DNA from 2 places in the Rhizobium phaseoli genome. Region 2 is predicted to be linked to the other one. Evidence: riboswitches for the same ligand, from Rfam matches in the RefSeq annotation. Region 2 holds a riboswitch; the other holds the start of a gene.

Region 1 (7,395 bases), on a different replicon from region 2:
CCAGCAGCACGAAGATCGCCAGGATCAGCAGGCCGAAGGCCACCGTCTTGCGCTTCAGCAGGCGGCGGAGGAATTTGCTGCCCTCGCTCTCGGCGGGCTTGATTGCGATATCGGCCATCAGTAGCGCACCCTCGGGTCGACCAGCAGATAGAGCATGTCGATCGCAAAATTGATCAGCACGTAGAGGGCGGCGATGACGAGCAGCGCCCCCTGGATGACGGGATAATCGCGGCGCAGTACGGCCGAAACGACGAGATTGCCGACGCCCGGCAGGCCGAAGACGGTCTCGGTGACGACGGCGCCCGAAATCAGCACCGCCGCCGTCAGGCCGAGCACCGTCAGAATCGGGATCAGCGCATTCTTCAGCGCGTGCTTGAGGATGACCTTGCGCTCGACCAGCCCCTTGGCGCGCGCCGTGCGGATATAATCATCGCCGAGCACGTCGAGCATCGAGGCGCGGGTGAAACGCAGGATCAGCGCCGAGGAGACGATGCCGAGCGCAAAGGCCGGCAGCGTCAGATGATACATACGGTCGGCGAAGGTCGAGCCCGGCCCGGCATAGCCCGAGACCGGGAAGAGGCTGAGCCTGACGGCGAAGAACTGCATCAGGATGAGGCCGAGCCAGAAGCTTGGAATGCTGGCGGCAAACATGGCGAGCGTCGTTGCCGCCTGATCGACGAAGGAGCCCCGCCGATAGGCGGCATAGATGCCGATCGGCAGCGCGATGACGCTGGCGATGGCAAGCGAAAACAGCGTCAGGAAGAAGGTCGGCTCGGCCCGGTCGAGCAGTGCCGAGGTGACCGGCATGTTGAGGAAGATCGACTGGCCGAGATCGCCCTTCAGCAGCTGGCCGATATAATAGACATATTGCAGGCCGAGCGACTGATCGAGGCCGAGCCTGCTTCTGAGATCAGCAATATCCTGCGGCGTCGCATCCGGCCCGAGCATGACGGCGGCCGGATCACCCGGCGTCACACGCACGATGACGAAGACGATCGTGACGACGAGAAACATCACGACGATCATGCCGAACAGGCGCTGGAGGATGTAGCGGATCATCCGACTCTTGCTCCTAGGCTCGGTTCATGTGGCACTGTAGTGGAACTTACCGCTCCGCCCTCATTCCTGTGCTTGTCACAGGAATCCAGCCACGGCGCGTCTGCGCCGTGATTGACTTTTATCCGTTCAAGAAGTCCTCCGCGCCCAAGGACTTGGGCGCGCTGGATTCCTGTGACGAGCACAGGAATGAGGGAGCGAGTAGCGACCACCGAAATCACTCCATCACTTCTTGATCGAAGCGTTCCAGAAATACGGCCACGGGGCCGGATCGACGCCGTCGAGCTTGACCGATTTCGCCGAGACGGCGTTGAAATCGCCGATCTTCATGAACGGCGCGTCCGTATAAATGGCCTTCTGGACATTGGCCCAGAGCGCCACCCGCTTCTTCGGATCGACTTCAGCGGTGAAGGCATCGACGGCGGCCTTGCGGGCCGGCGTGTCCCACCAGCCGGGCGAGCTGGTCGAGAGCGAGCCGATCAAGGCCGGCTCCGGCAGGAAGGGGCTGTGGGTGATGTAGATATCCCAGAGTTTCGGATCGGTGCGGCGCTGCGTCAGCGTCGCCCAGTCCACCACCTGCATATCGACGGTGAAGCCGGCAAGCTTCAGATATTCGGCGGCCACCTGCGCCATCTTGTAGTGGAATTCGTACTGGCGGCTGGTCAGGATACGGATCGGCTCGCCATTATAACCGGCCTTCTTGGCGGTCGCCGCCGCCCCTTCCGGATCGGCGACATTATAGGCGCCTTCGACGCCGGCATCGGTCGACCAGGAGAAGGTCTTCGGGTAGATGGCGCCGTCAAGCGCATAAAAATCCTTGCTGCCGAAAGCGGCGGCCAGCATGTCTTCCATGCTGAGCGCCTGGCGGATCGCCTTGCGAACCTCGACATTCCCGGCGACACCTTCCTTCGTGTTGAAGACGAAAACAGGATAGCCGAAGGGCTTCAGCATGACCGGCTGCGAGGCCGTCGAGCCCTTCAGCTTGTCGTAGGATTCGACTGGGATCGAATCGACATAATCATACTGGCCGGAGATAGCGGCCTCGACGCGGGTGTTCGGATCCGGCACCGGCACGAAGCGGATTTCGTCGAGATATTGATGGCGGGCGCCGCCATAACCATTGCTGTCGCCTTCGCGCGACTTGTATCCGTCGAAGCGAACGAGCTGGATATATTGATCGGCCTTGCGCTCCTTCAGCATATAGGGGCCGGTGCCGATGAACTCCTTCATCGGTTCGTCCTGCTTTTCCGACGGGATGATGATCGCCGCCGAATTGTTGAAGGCGAGCAGCGAGGTCAGCGGCGCATAGGGCTGCTTCAGCGTGATGGTCACGGTCGCGGGATCTGCGGCAGCGATCTTGTCGATGAATCCGGCCACCTGCTTGCCGCGCGAGGCGATCTTCATCCAGCGGTTCAGCGAGGCGACGACATCATCCGAGGTCATATCGCTATTGTCGTGGAACTTGATGCCGGTCCGGAGCTTGATCGTATAGGTTTTGCCGTCGGCGCTAATCTCGGGCAGGCTTTCGGCCAGAAGCGGCGTGACATTCCAGCTCTTGTCGAAGGTGTAGAGCGTTTCGAAAATGTGCTGGGTGACGATGCCGACGAGATCGGCCGTCGACGACATCGGATCGAGCGTCGGCGGCTCGCCGATCGTCGCGACATTGATGACGCCGCCTTTTTCCGCAGCAAGCAGGGTCGAAGGCAGGGCGACGAGCGCAGTGCCGAGCAGGAATGCGACAAGCGTTTTCATGTGAGGGCTCCCGAGTTAAGTTCCACAATTATGTAATTCATATTTTTGTAAGAGAATAAGAGATGACGTGATCGTGTCAAGCGCAAGCCGTGGATTATGTCGTGAGACGAGGGTCGCAGCGGCGGAAATGGCATCGAACCGCAAGTGCGGCTGGCCGCCTGCGTGAAGCTCGCGCATTATGCGGCCGCGAAGAATCGGCAGCGCCACGGCTTCAATAGAGCGAGGATGGGATGAACATCGATTTCAACGACGGAAAGTGGCTGAACGAACCGGAAAGCTGGCACGCCGACGCAACCGGCCTGACGCTGACAACAGGCGAAAAGACCGATTTCTGGCGGGAGACCTATTACGGCTTCACCCGCGACAGCGGCCACTTCCTCGCTTTCCCCACCGCCGAGAGCTTCACCGCCCAGATCCGCATCCAGGGCGAGTTCCGCACCCTCTACGACCAGGCCGGCCTGATGGTGCGCCTCGACGAAAACCGCTGGGTCAAAACTGGCGTCGAATTCACCGACGGCGAAGCCTTCCTCAGCACCGTCGTCACCGACGGCCAATCCGACTGGTCGGTGTCGCAGCCGTTCAGGCAACTCGAGGACTTCCACATCCGCGTCACCGTCGCAGGCGGCGCCCTTCGTATCCAGGCCTCCCGCGACGGCAACCGCTGGCCACTGCTGCGGCTAGCGCCCTTCCCGGTTGCCGACCGATACGAGGTCGGCCCGACCGCCTGTACACCGGAGAGGAGTGGATTGACGGTGCGGTTTTCGGAGTTTTCAATCGGGCCCGCGATTGCGACGGATCTGCATGATTTGAGTTGAGGAGCGCTGTGATGCGTTCAACCAGTTTTGTCGGAGGGAACACGGAATGTCATTTTCGGGATGACAGCCGCGCCCTTCTCTGCGAAAAAGGGCGTGATGAGAGACAGGGGCGTTCGTCGACAGACGGGCTGAGAAGAACCCTTCGAACCTGAACCGGATAATGCCGGCGGAGGGAGTCGCTCGGGGATCGCCGTAGACGCCGCCCCGCGCCTGCCCCGCCTGAAAGGGGCGCTATGCAGAGCAAGACCACTTCGGGAGCCATGCTGGAGGCGATGCGCGAAAAGCCGCCGCTCGTCCACTGCATCACCAATTATGTCGCCATGAACATCGCGGCCAACGTCCTGCTGGCATCCGGCGCTTCGCCCGCCATGGTGCATGCGCCTGAGGAAGCCGGCGAATTCGCTGGCATCGCGAGCGCGCTGACCGTCAATATCGGCACGCTGTCGACGCAATGGCTAGACGGCATGCGGGCGGCGGCGAAGGCGGCTGCCTCATCCGGAAAACCCTGGGTGCTCGATCCGGTGGCGCATTATGCGACGGCCTTTCGCCGCCAGGCGGTTGCCGATCTGCTGGCGCTCAAGCCCACGATCATCCGCGGCAATGCCTCCGAGATCATCGCTCTTGCCGGGGGGGAGAGCCGCGGCCAGGGCGTCGACAGCCGCGATCCGGTCGAGCAGGCGGAGGATTCGGCCCGTCGGCTCGCGGAGCGGCAGCAGGCAATCGTCGCCGTCACCGGCGCCGTCGATTTCGTGACCGATGGTAACAGGGCGGTGCGCATCAAGGGCGGATCGGTGCTGATGCCGCAGGTCACTGCCCTCGGCTGCGCGCTCACCTGCCTTGTCGGCGCCTTTGCCGCCACCGCGCCCGAGGATCTGTTCGGCGCGACCGTCGCAGCGCTCGCGACCTTTGCCGTCGCCGGCGAAGATGCCGCGCTCGGGGCGGCCGGCCCCGGCTCGTTCGCCTGGCGCTTCCTCGATGCGCTGGCCGCGCTCGACGGCGAAGCGCTGGATGCGAGAGCCAGGGTATCGATCGCATGAAGGCTTTCGACCTTTCGCTCTACCTCGTCCTCGATCCGGATCTCTGCGCCCGGATCGGCATGGTCGAGACCGCCCGCCTCGCCGTTGCCGGCGGCGCGACGATGGTGCAGCTGCGCGACAAACAGGCGGGGACAGCACGCATGATCGAGACCGGCCGCGCCTTGAAGCAGGCGCTCGGTGGCACCGGCGCCCGCCTCATCGTCAATGATGACGTCGAGGCGGCCATCGCCATCAGCGCCGATGGCTTGCATATCGGCCAGGAGGACATGGATGCGCGCACGGCTCGGGGGTTGATCGGCCCCGACATGATCCTCGGCCTCTCGGTCGAGACCGAGGCGCTCGCGGCTGCCGTCGATCGCGATCTCGTCGATTATACCGGCGTCGGCCCGGTCTTTGCGACGCCGACCAAGGCCGACCACAAGCAGCCGATCGGCTTTGACGGTCTTGCCAGGCTGGTGCAGGTCTCGCCGGTGCCCTCCGTCGCCATCGGCGGGTTGAAAGCGGAGCATGTGGCCGACGTGTTTGCCGCCGGCGCCAAGGGGCTTGCCGTCGTCTCCGCCGTCTGCGGTACGCCGGATCCGGCGGCGGCCACCCGCCGCATCGCCGCAGAAATTCGAAAGGTCCCGGCATGATCCGCAACGTCCTCTCTATCGCCGGCTCCGATCCGTCCGGCGGCGCCGGCATCCAGGCCGACCTCAAGGCCTTTTCAGCCCGCGGCGTCTATGGCATGGCGGTGCTAACCGCGCTGACGGCGCAGAACACGCAAGGGGTCACCGGCGTGCATCTGGTGCCGCCGCAATTCGTTGCCGACCAGATCGATGCCGTCTTTGCCGATGTGCGCGTCGATGCCGTGAAGATCGGCATGATTGCCAATGCCGGCATCGCCGAAGCCGTCGCCGCCGCCCTTTCCGCAGCTCTGGCCGCAGCAACCGCCAAAGGACGCAGCATTCCCGTCGTCCTCGATCCGGTGATGATCGCCAAAGGCGGTGCCGCCCTGCTCGCGCCCGAAGCGGTCGACGTGCTGACGCTGCGGCTGCTGCCGCTCGCCACGATGCTGACCCCGAACCTGCCGGAGGCCGCCGCGCTGCTGCACCAGCCGGTCGCGACGAACCGGGTAGAGATGGCAGCGCAGGCCGAACGGCTGCGCGCCCTCGGCCCGGCCGCCGTGCTGGTCAAAGGCGGTCATCTCGACAGCGACGACAGCCCCGACGTGCTCGCCGCCGCCGACGGGCTGCATTGGTTCGAAGCCCAGCGGGTGCCGACGAAGAACACCCACGGCACCGGCTGCACACTCTCCAGCGCGCTGGCGGCCGAGCTTGCCAAGGGCGCTTCGGCGCGGCAGGCGGTCGCCATCGCCAAGGATTATCTTGCCGGCGCGGTCGCGGCGGCCGGACGCCTCACCGTCGGCTCAGGCCATGGCCCGGTGCAGCACTTTCATGCGCTCTGGAAAGACGGCGCATAAGTACTGAAATCGACGAACAGTCTCCATCGAACGGCCCGGTCTCCCCGGGCCGTTTTCGCCTGTGCCGGCCGCCCTGCGTAGCGAGCGCAGCCAGCGCGGCTGAATCACTGGCGCCGATTGAAAAACCCTGTTGACAAGCCCGGCGAGATGGCCAAGTCTATAACATAAGAGGGGTATATATTCCGTAACAACGGAATAACAGGAGGAATGTCGGGTGCCGGACCTGCTTGTGAGCCTTTACTCCACGCAGCTCGCCGAGCTGAAACAGAGAGCGGACAGCGTCGGCGCCTCCATCCGCCCGGCCCTCCCCCCGGAACTGCATCTCGTCGTCACCTGGGTTCGCGAACGGTTCAGCGAGAACTGGGCAAGCGAGGTCTTGGTCGCTTTCTCCCGCCAGCCCGTCGCCTGCCTGATCGCCATCGAAGGCCGTGAGCTGCTCGGCTTTGCCTGCTACGACACGACGGCGCGCGGCTTCTTCGGGCCGACCGGCGTTGACCCGCAAGTGCGCGGCAAGGGCGTCGGCCTCGCTTTATTTTCCGCCTGCCTTCAGACGATGAAGACGCTCGGCCATGCCTATGCCTTTATCGGCGATGCCGGCCCCGTCGATTTTTACGGCCGAACCGCCGGCGCCATCACCATCCCCGCCCCCGACAAGGGCATTTACGAAGGCATGCTGAGAAGCATGCCGAAATGACCATCTGATACCGGAGCACTAGACTTGTCCTCGACCCCGCTCGCCCTTTTTGTCGGCCTTCCCAATCCCGTACTTTCGGATGACGAATTTGCGTTGTTTCGTGAGACCAATCCGCTCGGCCTCTTCGTCGGCCGGCGCAATCAGCGCGAGCCGGAGCAGACGAAACGGCTGATCGAGCGCTTTCGCGAAGCCGTCGGCCGCGACGACGCCCCCGTCTTCACCGACCAAGAGGGCGGGCGCGTCCAGCACCTCGATGCCGGCCCCTGGCCGCTCTTCCGCAGCTTCGGGCAGTTTGCCGAGCTGGCGCGCCGCGATGTCGAGCTCGGCAAAAAAGCATTGCGCCTTTCCTCCCGGGCCATGGGCGCGATGATGACGGAACTCGGCCTTTCCAGCGGCTGCTCGCCCGTTCTCGACCTCGTCTTCGAGACGACGAGCGCGGTCATCGGCGCCCGTTCCTTCGGCCCCGATCCCGATGTCATCGCCGCCCTCGGCCGCGAGGTGGTCGACGGCCTGCTCGAGACCGGCAACATGCCCGTGATGAAGCATATTCCCGGGCACGGCCGTGCAACGCTCGACTCC
Region 2 (7,395 bases):
TGCGGTCGGCGGTTTCGACAAGCGCCTGCAGCCGCGTCTCGTCGTGGAAAAGCTTCGGCAGCAGTGTGAACCATTCGGACGGCGGCCGCGGCAGATCGCCCATGCCGGCTGCATCGGCGTCCAGCCGCCGGAGTTCCAGCGCCGCGGGCAGGGCGCCGAGAAGGCGCGTCAGCTCCTGGTGCCGGGCCTTGGCCCCGGCCAGTTCCCGCGTCGTCGCGGCATAGGCGGCGTCGGCCTGCTCGTGGGTCGATTTCAGGCCCGAATAGGTGGAGGCAAGCGTGTCGATGGCATTGCGCTCGGCCTTCAGCGCTTCGAGCGCGCGTTTGAGTTCCGCAAGCTTCGTGCTTGACGACCGCTTCCTGTAGATCCCATTGGCTTCGTCGACCGCCGTCACCAGCGAACGGCTCAGGCCCGCAAGGCCCGAGCTTGCCGAGAACAGCAACTCGCCGAGCTCGCCCTTGCTTTGGATGATGGCGTTGCCGCCTTCCTTGAGGGACTGGTCGTCGAGCGAGAACATGGTGCGATAGGCCTCGCGGCCGACGCCGCCGAGCGCGCCGGCAAGCAGCGCCTCGTTCACAGCCTGTCCCCGATCATCGACGAGGCTGCCCGTCCGCAATTTGAGCCGCGCCAGCTCGTGCTCCGCGCCACCGAATTCCAGCCGCGCACCGACCTTCATCGTATTGTAGGGATGCAGGAAATTGTAGGTGCTGCGCTCGCCTATGCCGTAGAGCAGATCGAGATAGGCGGCGAAGGTGGTCGACTTGCCGGCTTCGTTGAGGCCGTAAACGATGTGCAGATCCGGCGAACCCGTGCGGGCCGCACCGAAATCGATCGAGTGGTCGGTGAACTTGCCATAACGGACAAGGTCGAGACGGCGCAGGCGCATCAGCTGTCTCCCCGCTCCGCGGCCTTCATCCGGGCGGCGATATCCTCGGCGCCGTCGGCGAGAAGGCTGTCGATGAAACGTTCGAAACCTGCCTCGTCATGCCCGGCAAATGCCCGGCTCTCGGGCGGCAGGTCAGCGAGCAGGTCGCGGACCATCTCCCTGACATCGTCGCGAAACCCGCTGCGGGCGATGACATCGTCCCGCATCAGCGCGCCGAGCTCGATGACGGGATCGGCAACTGCTTCGTCGGCGAGGGGCACCGGCGCTTCTAAGGCGAGCTCCAGCTTCTCGATCCAGGTCCGGCCGATGCGGTCACCGCGCTGCTCGGCCTCCGCCTGCATGAGGTCGATATCGCGGCGAAGCTGCCAGGAGAGCGGCGTGCGACCGGAAAGCCTGAGGCGCGCGACGAGATGCGGCGAGGCGGTATGGTCGCGCTGCCCCATCAGTGCCGCTTCGATCGCCATGGCCGCATCACGCCAATCGTCGACACCCGTGAGGTCGACATCGACTCGCTCGAACTGCGCGATGCTGGTGCGCCGCTCCTCGACCGTCACCGTCCTGTTGTCCGCCACGGTCACCAGCGACACCGTCTTGATGCCCGCCTCGTTAATGTCGCGGCCTTGCGGCATGCCGGGCATGATGACCGTCGCCGTGCCGGGATACTGGCTGCGCTGATGAAGATGCCCGAGCGCCCAGTAGTCGAATCCCGAGGCGTGAAGGTCGAGCACGTTGCAGGGCGCATAGACATCATGGCCGGCGGATCCGGCAAGGCTCGTATGCATGATGCCGATATTGATGGCACCTGCGACCGGCGGCTTGAACTTCGGCAGAAGCGGGTCCGGTGCCTGCGGCTTGGCAAAGCTCAGACCGTGGATCGCAACCGACAGGCTGCCTTTCGTCGCCTCCACGGTCTCGGCATGGCCGCCGAAGACCTTCACCGTGTCGGGCATCACCAGCTCTCTGGCGATCTTCGACATCGCATCGTGATTGCCGCGGATCTTGAAGACGCAAATCCCCGCCCGGTGCAGCCGTTCCAGCTGGCTTGCCAGGAAGCGCGCCGTCTTCATCGACGTCTGCTCGCCGTCATAGAGATCGCCGGCGATGACCAGCGCATCGACCTGTTCCTCGAGGCAAAGGTCGACGATCGCGATCAGCACCTGCCGACTGGCGTCGCTCACGAGATCGGCCAGCTCGGCGTTGCGAAGCGCCAGCGACCGTAGCGGAGAGTCGAGATGGAGATCGGCAGTGTGGACGAAACGATAAGCCATGAATGCAGAAATCGCGTTGCGACAGAATGATGAGCCGGTGCCCTCGGACCGATGAACGCGCGATCGCTGTCACCTGGCCGTGAGGAAGGGAATATGGAGCACGCGTCCAGGGCGCGCGAGCGAAATGGGCCGGCAAACCGGCCCATCCACAATCAATGTTGCTCAATCGGGGCCGGCACCGCAGCCGGTGCACCCTGCGGTCCCAGCCGATCGGCGACCAGCATCGACAGCATCATTTCCACAAGACCATTGGTGGCGCCCTTTTCGCCGCCGCCGACCTGGATCTGCGGCACGAGCGGCAGCCTGCCGTTTTCGATTGCTTCGGCGAAGCGCATCAGGACCTGTGAGTTGAGCTGATAGTCCGGTCCGCCGAAGGCCGCGACCTTCTTCTCTGTCGCCTCGGCTTCCGCCAGGCCGATGGCGCGCACCTTCTGGGCATCTGCCAGACCGGTCGCCTTGATGCGTTCGGCATCAGCAAGCGCGACGGCCTTGATCCGGTCGGCCTCGCCGAGGCCGGCAAGGCGCACCTTCTCGGCCTCTGCCTTGGCGGTCACCTGAATGGTTTCCGCCTGCTGGCGGGTGCGGGCGAGCTGCGCCTTGCCCTCGTTTTCGCTGATCTCGATGGTGAGCGCCGATGTCGTGATCTTGGCCTGCTGCTCGGCAAGCGCCTCCTTCTCGCGCAACGTGCGCTCCTGGATCGCCGCCGCCTCCTGCAATTTGTAAGTCTCAACCTTTTCAACGGCGATCTGACGCTCGCGCAGCTGGATGAGGATCTGCTCTATGCTGTTCTGACCATTATTGGCCCGCGGCGTACCGATCAGCACTTCCTGCAGCTCGAGGCTGTAGGAGCCAAACTTCTCGCGCATTTCATCACCGGATTTGCGCTGGATTTCGCTGCGTTCCTGCAACAGTTCGATCAGCGTCTTGGTCTGGGCGATATTCTTGAAATAAGCCGAGACCATCGGATCGAGCGTCTGTTCGACCAGCCGTTTGATATCCCCGAAACGCTGCACGACGAGGGGCGCCTTCATATAATCGATATGGACGACCACCGAGAGCGGCAGCACCGGCTCGAACGCATCCTTGGTGATCAGCGACACTTCGGAAAGATTCTCGTCGAGCCTGTGCTCGCCGAACTGTTCCTTCGTCCATTTGAGCACGAAGTTGGTGGTCGGCACGATGATGATATTGCCGGCATAGGTGTTGAACGCATATTTGCCCGGCAGCAACGGCGTCGACCAGACACCGCGTGCGCCCGTTTCGACCAGTTCACCGTGGCGATAGGACTGGCCCGAAATATCCGCGCTTCGCCGGCCGGTATAGGAAACGACGACACCCACCGTGCCGACGTCGATGATCGTCTTCTCGACGAGTTCGACGGTCGCAAAGATACGGTTGAGGAAGTAACTGCCGTCGGCAAGCACCTGCAATTGCCGGCCGCGATAACCGCCGGCATTGAGAAACTTCTCCGGATCCTGGAAATTATTGTGGAAGTTCGGGTCCTTCGGATTGTTGGCAACCGTCGGGGCGATGATCTCGCCATCGGGCAGCGCCGGGCCGTCATGGATGGTGACGATGCCGATCAGGTCCTCGGCGTCATGAATGACAACGGGCTCGAAGCCATTCCGCTCGGTGATCAATGTCGACATGTCGGCGAACAGTTTTTGTTCCGACGCGTTCAGGTTGACGGCATAGGTCGACTGCGCCGTCAGCACTATGAACTGCGCTAGATTGATGGCATAGGTGCCCTCGCGCAGGATCTTGCGCTGCGGACCCTTCTGGCCGCCCTTTGTCAGAAAGCCGCGCACATCTTGAAAGTCATCGGCGTCGATGTTCGAAGCAAGCGTCTGGGTCGGCGGCAACGGCTCGCCGTCGCGGGCGAAGACATAGCCGATCTGGCCCTGCGGAATGGTCACGAGATTGGCGCGATGCATCGCATATTGGAACGGCATGAAGAAATGCAGGCCGCCGCGCACGACGTCCGGCTGGAAGCCGGCCTCGCCGTAGAGCGCAATGAAGCCATTGTCGACGGAGCCGCGAAAACTCCACAGCTTTTCGAGAATGCCGAGCCTGTCGTTGGGTATATAGCGGATCACGCCGCTCAACCGGAACAGGGTTGCCAGCGCGATGAGCGTAATGGCGATTCCGATCGCCTTCCATCCCATCGGGCTTAGATATTGCACGGTTTCCATCTTTTTTCTCGCATGGGCGCACGGGTTCGTCCACCCGATGGCCGCCCGGTTGGTGTTGGTTGATAAGACGGGGAGATTGCGCGCCTATGCGCTCGACGCAGCACGCCGTCGCCCGTCAGACGGGCAAAGGAGGCTGTCGCACGTGCATTGCTGCCTGACTTTCCTCAATCGATTGCGATTATAGGAACCATGCGGCAAGGACGTCGAACGTCTGGGCTGCTCATTATCTGGAAAGATGACCGCGCGTCCCCAGTCCCCACCGGAGGACGGCGTGTCGTGAGTGGTCTCACATTGGAGTTGCCTTGAAAGACATAACGCTGGTGAACTTAGCGACAAGACCGATCGATTTAAAGACGCGTAAAGCGAGAATCGGATAAGTACTTCCAGTGATTTTACTATTTCGACTATTCAATCTTGCTGAAATAACCTCGCGCATCTGCTGTTTTTGTACGCAATCTGGGCCGCAGGTTGCTCAGAGATCGGTTGACACCGCCCCTCTAGCGACAGCTGCAGCTCCCTTGGAACGCGAAAGAGCTTCTTGACACAAGGGCCGCGGCGGTCTTTGATGGCGACCATTCACCAGGGGTGTCCCGGCAAGGGGCTGAGATTCTGCTGAACAATACGGCTTTGCCTGTTGTGGCGCGGTGACCCGTTGAACCTGATCCAGTTCATACTGGCGTAGGGACGGTGCGGACGCTGCGGCTGTTGGGCGGATTTTCGCTTAGTCGCGCATGGCGTCTTTCCATCATTCCAACACTGGAACTGGGTCTCCAAACGTCAAACCTTGGAGCCTCATCCATGAATATTGTTGCACCCCAGCTTACTCCTGTCGTCACCACCGGCTCGCTTCCGGCCTCGACCAAGGTGGTCAAACCCGGAACGCTCTATCCGGATCTGCGCGTGCCGATGCGCGAAATCAGCCTTCACCCGACCTCCGGCGAGCCGCCGGTCACGGTCTATGATTCCTCCGGCCCCTATACCGATCCGGCCCATGTGGTTTCCATCGACGCCGGGCTGCCGCGTTTGCGCGAGTCCTGGGTCAGGGCGCGTGGCGACGTTGAAACCTATGAAGGCCGGCTGGTGAAGCCTGAAGACAATGGTTTTGCCACGGGCGAACGGCTGACGCCGGAATTTCCCATTCGCAACACGCCGCTAAAGGCAAAGGCCGGCCGCGCCGTCACCCAGCTCGCCTATGCGCGTGCCGGCATTATAACCCCGGAAATGGAATTTGTCGCGATCCGCGAAAACCTCGGCCGGCAGGCCGCGAAGGAGGCGCTCGCCCGCGACGGCGAGAGCTTCGGCGCTCATGTTCCGGATTTCGTGACGCCCGAATTCGTGCGCCGGGAAGTCGCCGAGGGCAGGGCGATCATCCCGGCCAATATCAACCACCCCGAATCCGAACCGATGATCATCGGCCGGAATTTCCTGGTGAAGATCAACGCCAATATCGGCAATTCGGCCGTCACCTCGTCGATGGCGGAAGAGGTGGAAAAGATGGTCTGGGCGATCCGCTGGGGCGCCGACACCGTCATGGACCTTTCCACCGGTCGCAACATTCACAACATCCGCGAATGGATCATTCGCAACTCGCCGGTTCCGATTGGAACCGTGCCGCTTTACCAGGCGCTCGAGAAGGTCAACGGCATTGCCGAAGATCTGACCTGGGAAGTCTATCGGGATACGCTGATCGAGCAGGCCGAGCAGGGCGTCGATTATTTCACCATCCATGCCGGCGTGCGGCTGGCCTATATTCCGCTCACTGTCAATCGCGTCACCGGCATCGTCTCACGCGGCGGCTCGATCATGGCCAAGTGGTGTTTGCATCATCACAAGGAGAGTTTCCTCTACGAGCATTTCGAGGAAATCTGCGACATCTGCCGTGCCTATGACGTCTCCTTCTCGCTCGGCGACGGTTTGCGGCCGGGGTCGATCGCGGATGCCAATGACGCAGCGCAATTTGCCGAGCTCGAAACCCTCGGCGAACTGACGAAGATCGCCTGGGCGAAGGACTGCCAGGTGATGATCGAAGGCCCCGGCCATGTGCCGATGCACAAGATCAAAGAGAATATGGATAAGCAGCTCAAGGTCTGCGGCGAAGCCCCCTTCTATACGCTCGGACCGCTGACGACCGACATCGCGCCGGGCTATGATCACATCACCTCCGGCATCGGCGCCGCCATGATCGGCTGGTTCGGCACGGCGATGCTTTGCTACGTCACGCCGAAGGAGCATCTGGGGCTACCCGACCGCAGCGATGTCAAGACCGGCGTGATTACCTACAAGATCGCCGCCCATGCCGCCGATCTTGCCAAGGGACATCCGGCCGCCCGCATTCGCGACGATGCGCTGTCGCGGGCGCGCTTCGAATTCCGTTGGGAGGATCAGTTCAACCTCTCCCTCGACCCGGATACGGCGCGTTCCTTCCACGACGAGACCCTCCCGAAGGAGGCGCACAAGGTGGCGCATTTCTGTTCGATGTGCGGCCCGAAATTCTGCTCCATGCGAATTTCCCACGACATTCGCGCCGAAGCCCAGAAAGAGGGATTGGAAGCCATGGCGGCCAAGTACCGCGATGGCGGCGATCTCTACATGCCGGTCGCAGAGGTCGCGAAAACGCCCGCCGGAGAATGACCATGCGCGTTCTCGTCAAAGGGGCCGGCGTTGCCGGCCTCACCGTGGCCTGGCAGCTCTATCGCCACGGCTTCCGCGTCACACTTGCGGAGCAGGCCGACAAGGTCGGCGCTGGTGCCTCCGGCTTTGCCGGCGGCATGCTGGCGCCGTGGTGCGAACGGGAGAGCGCGGAGGAGCCGGTGCTGACGCTCGGTCGCCTTGCCGCCGATTGGTGGGAGGCGGCATTGCCCGGTCATGTCAAACGCCGGGGAACGCTTGTCGTGGCGGGCGGCCGTGATGCCGGCGAACTGGAGCGCTTTTCCCGTCGAACAAGTGGATGGGAATGGCTGGACGAGCAGGCGATCGCGGCGCTGGAGCCTGACCTTGCCGGCCGTTTCCGCCGCGCGTTGTTCTTCCGGCAGGAGGCGCATCTGGATCC

Evidence for each region. A riboswitch is a leader RNA that binds a small molecule or an ion and turns the genes downstream of it on or off. The one in region 2 is predicted to bind thiamine pyrophosphate.
Region 1: it holds a riboswitch for thiamine pyrophosphate, as region 2 does, so the genes downstream of both, thiM (hydroxyethylthiazole kinase) here and thiC (phosphomethylpyrimidine synthase ThiC) in region 2, are expected to answer to the same signal.

What each region holds. Positions count from the first base shown of each region.
Region 1 is NZ_CP013534.1:277,098-284,492, reverse strand. It holds gene AMC88_RS24675 (ABC transporter permease) at 1-118, opposite strand, end outside; gene AMC88_RS24670 (ABC transporter permease) at 118-1,059, opposite strand; gene AMC88_RS24665 (ABC transporter substrate-binding protein) at 1,282-2,808, opposite strand; gene AMC88_RS24660 (DUF1349 domain-containing protein) at 3,039-3,623, shown strand; TPP riboswitch at 3,719-3,815, shown strand; gene thiM (hydroxyethylthiazole kinase) at 3,857-4,660, shown strand; gene thiE (thiamine phosphate synthase) at 4,657-5,292, shown strand; gene thiD (bifunctional hydroxymethylpyrimidine kinase/phosphomethylpyrimidine kinase) at 5,289-6,122, shown strand; gene AMC88_RS24640 (GNAT family N-acetyltransferase) at 6,337-6,816, shown strand; gene AMC88_RS24635 (glycoside hydrolase family 3 N-terminal domain-containing protein) at 6,841-7,395, shown strand, end outside.
Region 2 is NZ_CP013536.1:650,115-657,509, reverse strand. It holds gene AMC88_RS30165 (ATP-binding protein) at 1-886, opposite strand, end outside; gene AMC88_RS30160 (metallophosphoesterase family protein) at 886-2,154, opposite strand; gene AMC88_RS30155 (SPFH domain-containing protein) at 2,307-4,346, opposite strand; TPP riboswitch at 4,918-5,049, shown strand; gene thiC (phosphomethylpyrimidine synthase ThiC) at 5,145-6,977, shown strand; gene thiO (glycine oxidase ThiO) at 6,980-7,395, shown strand, end outside.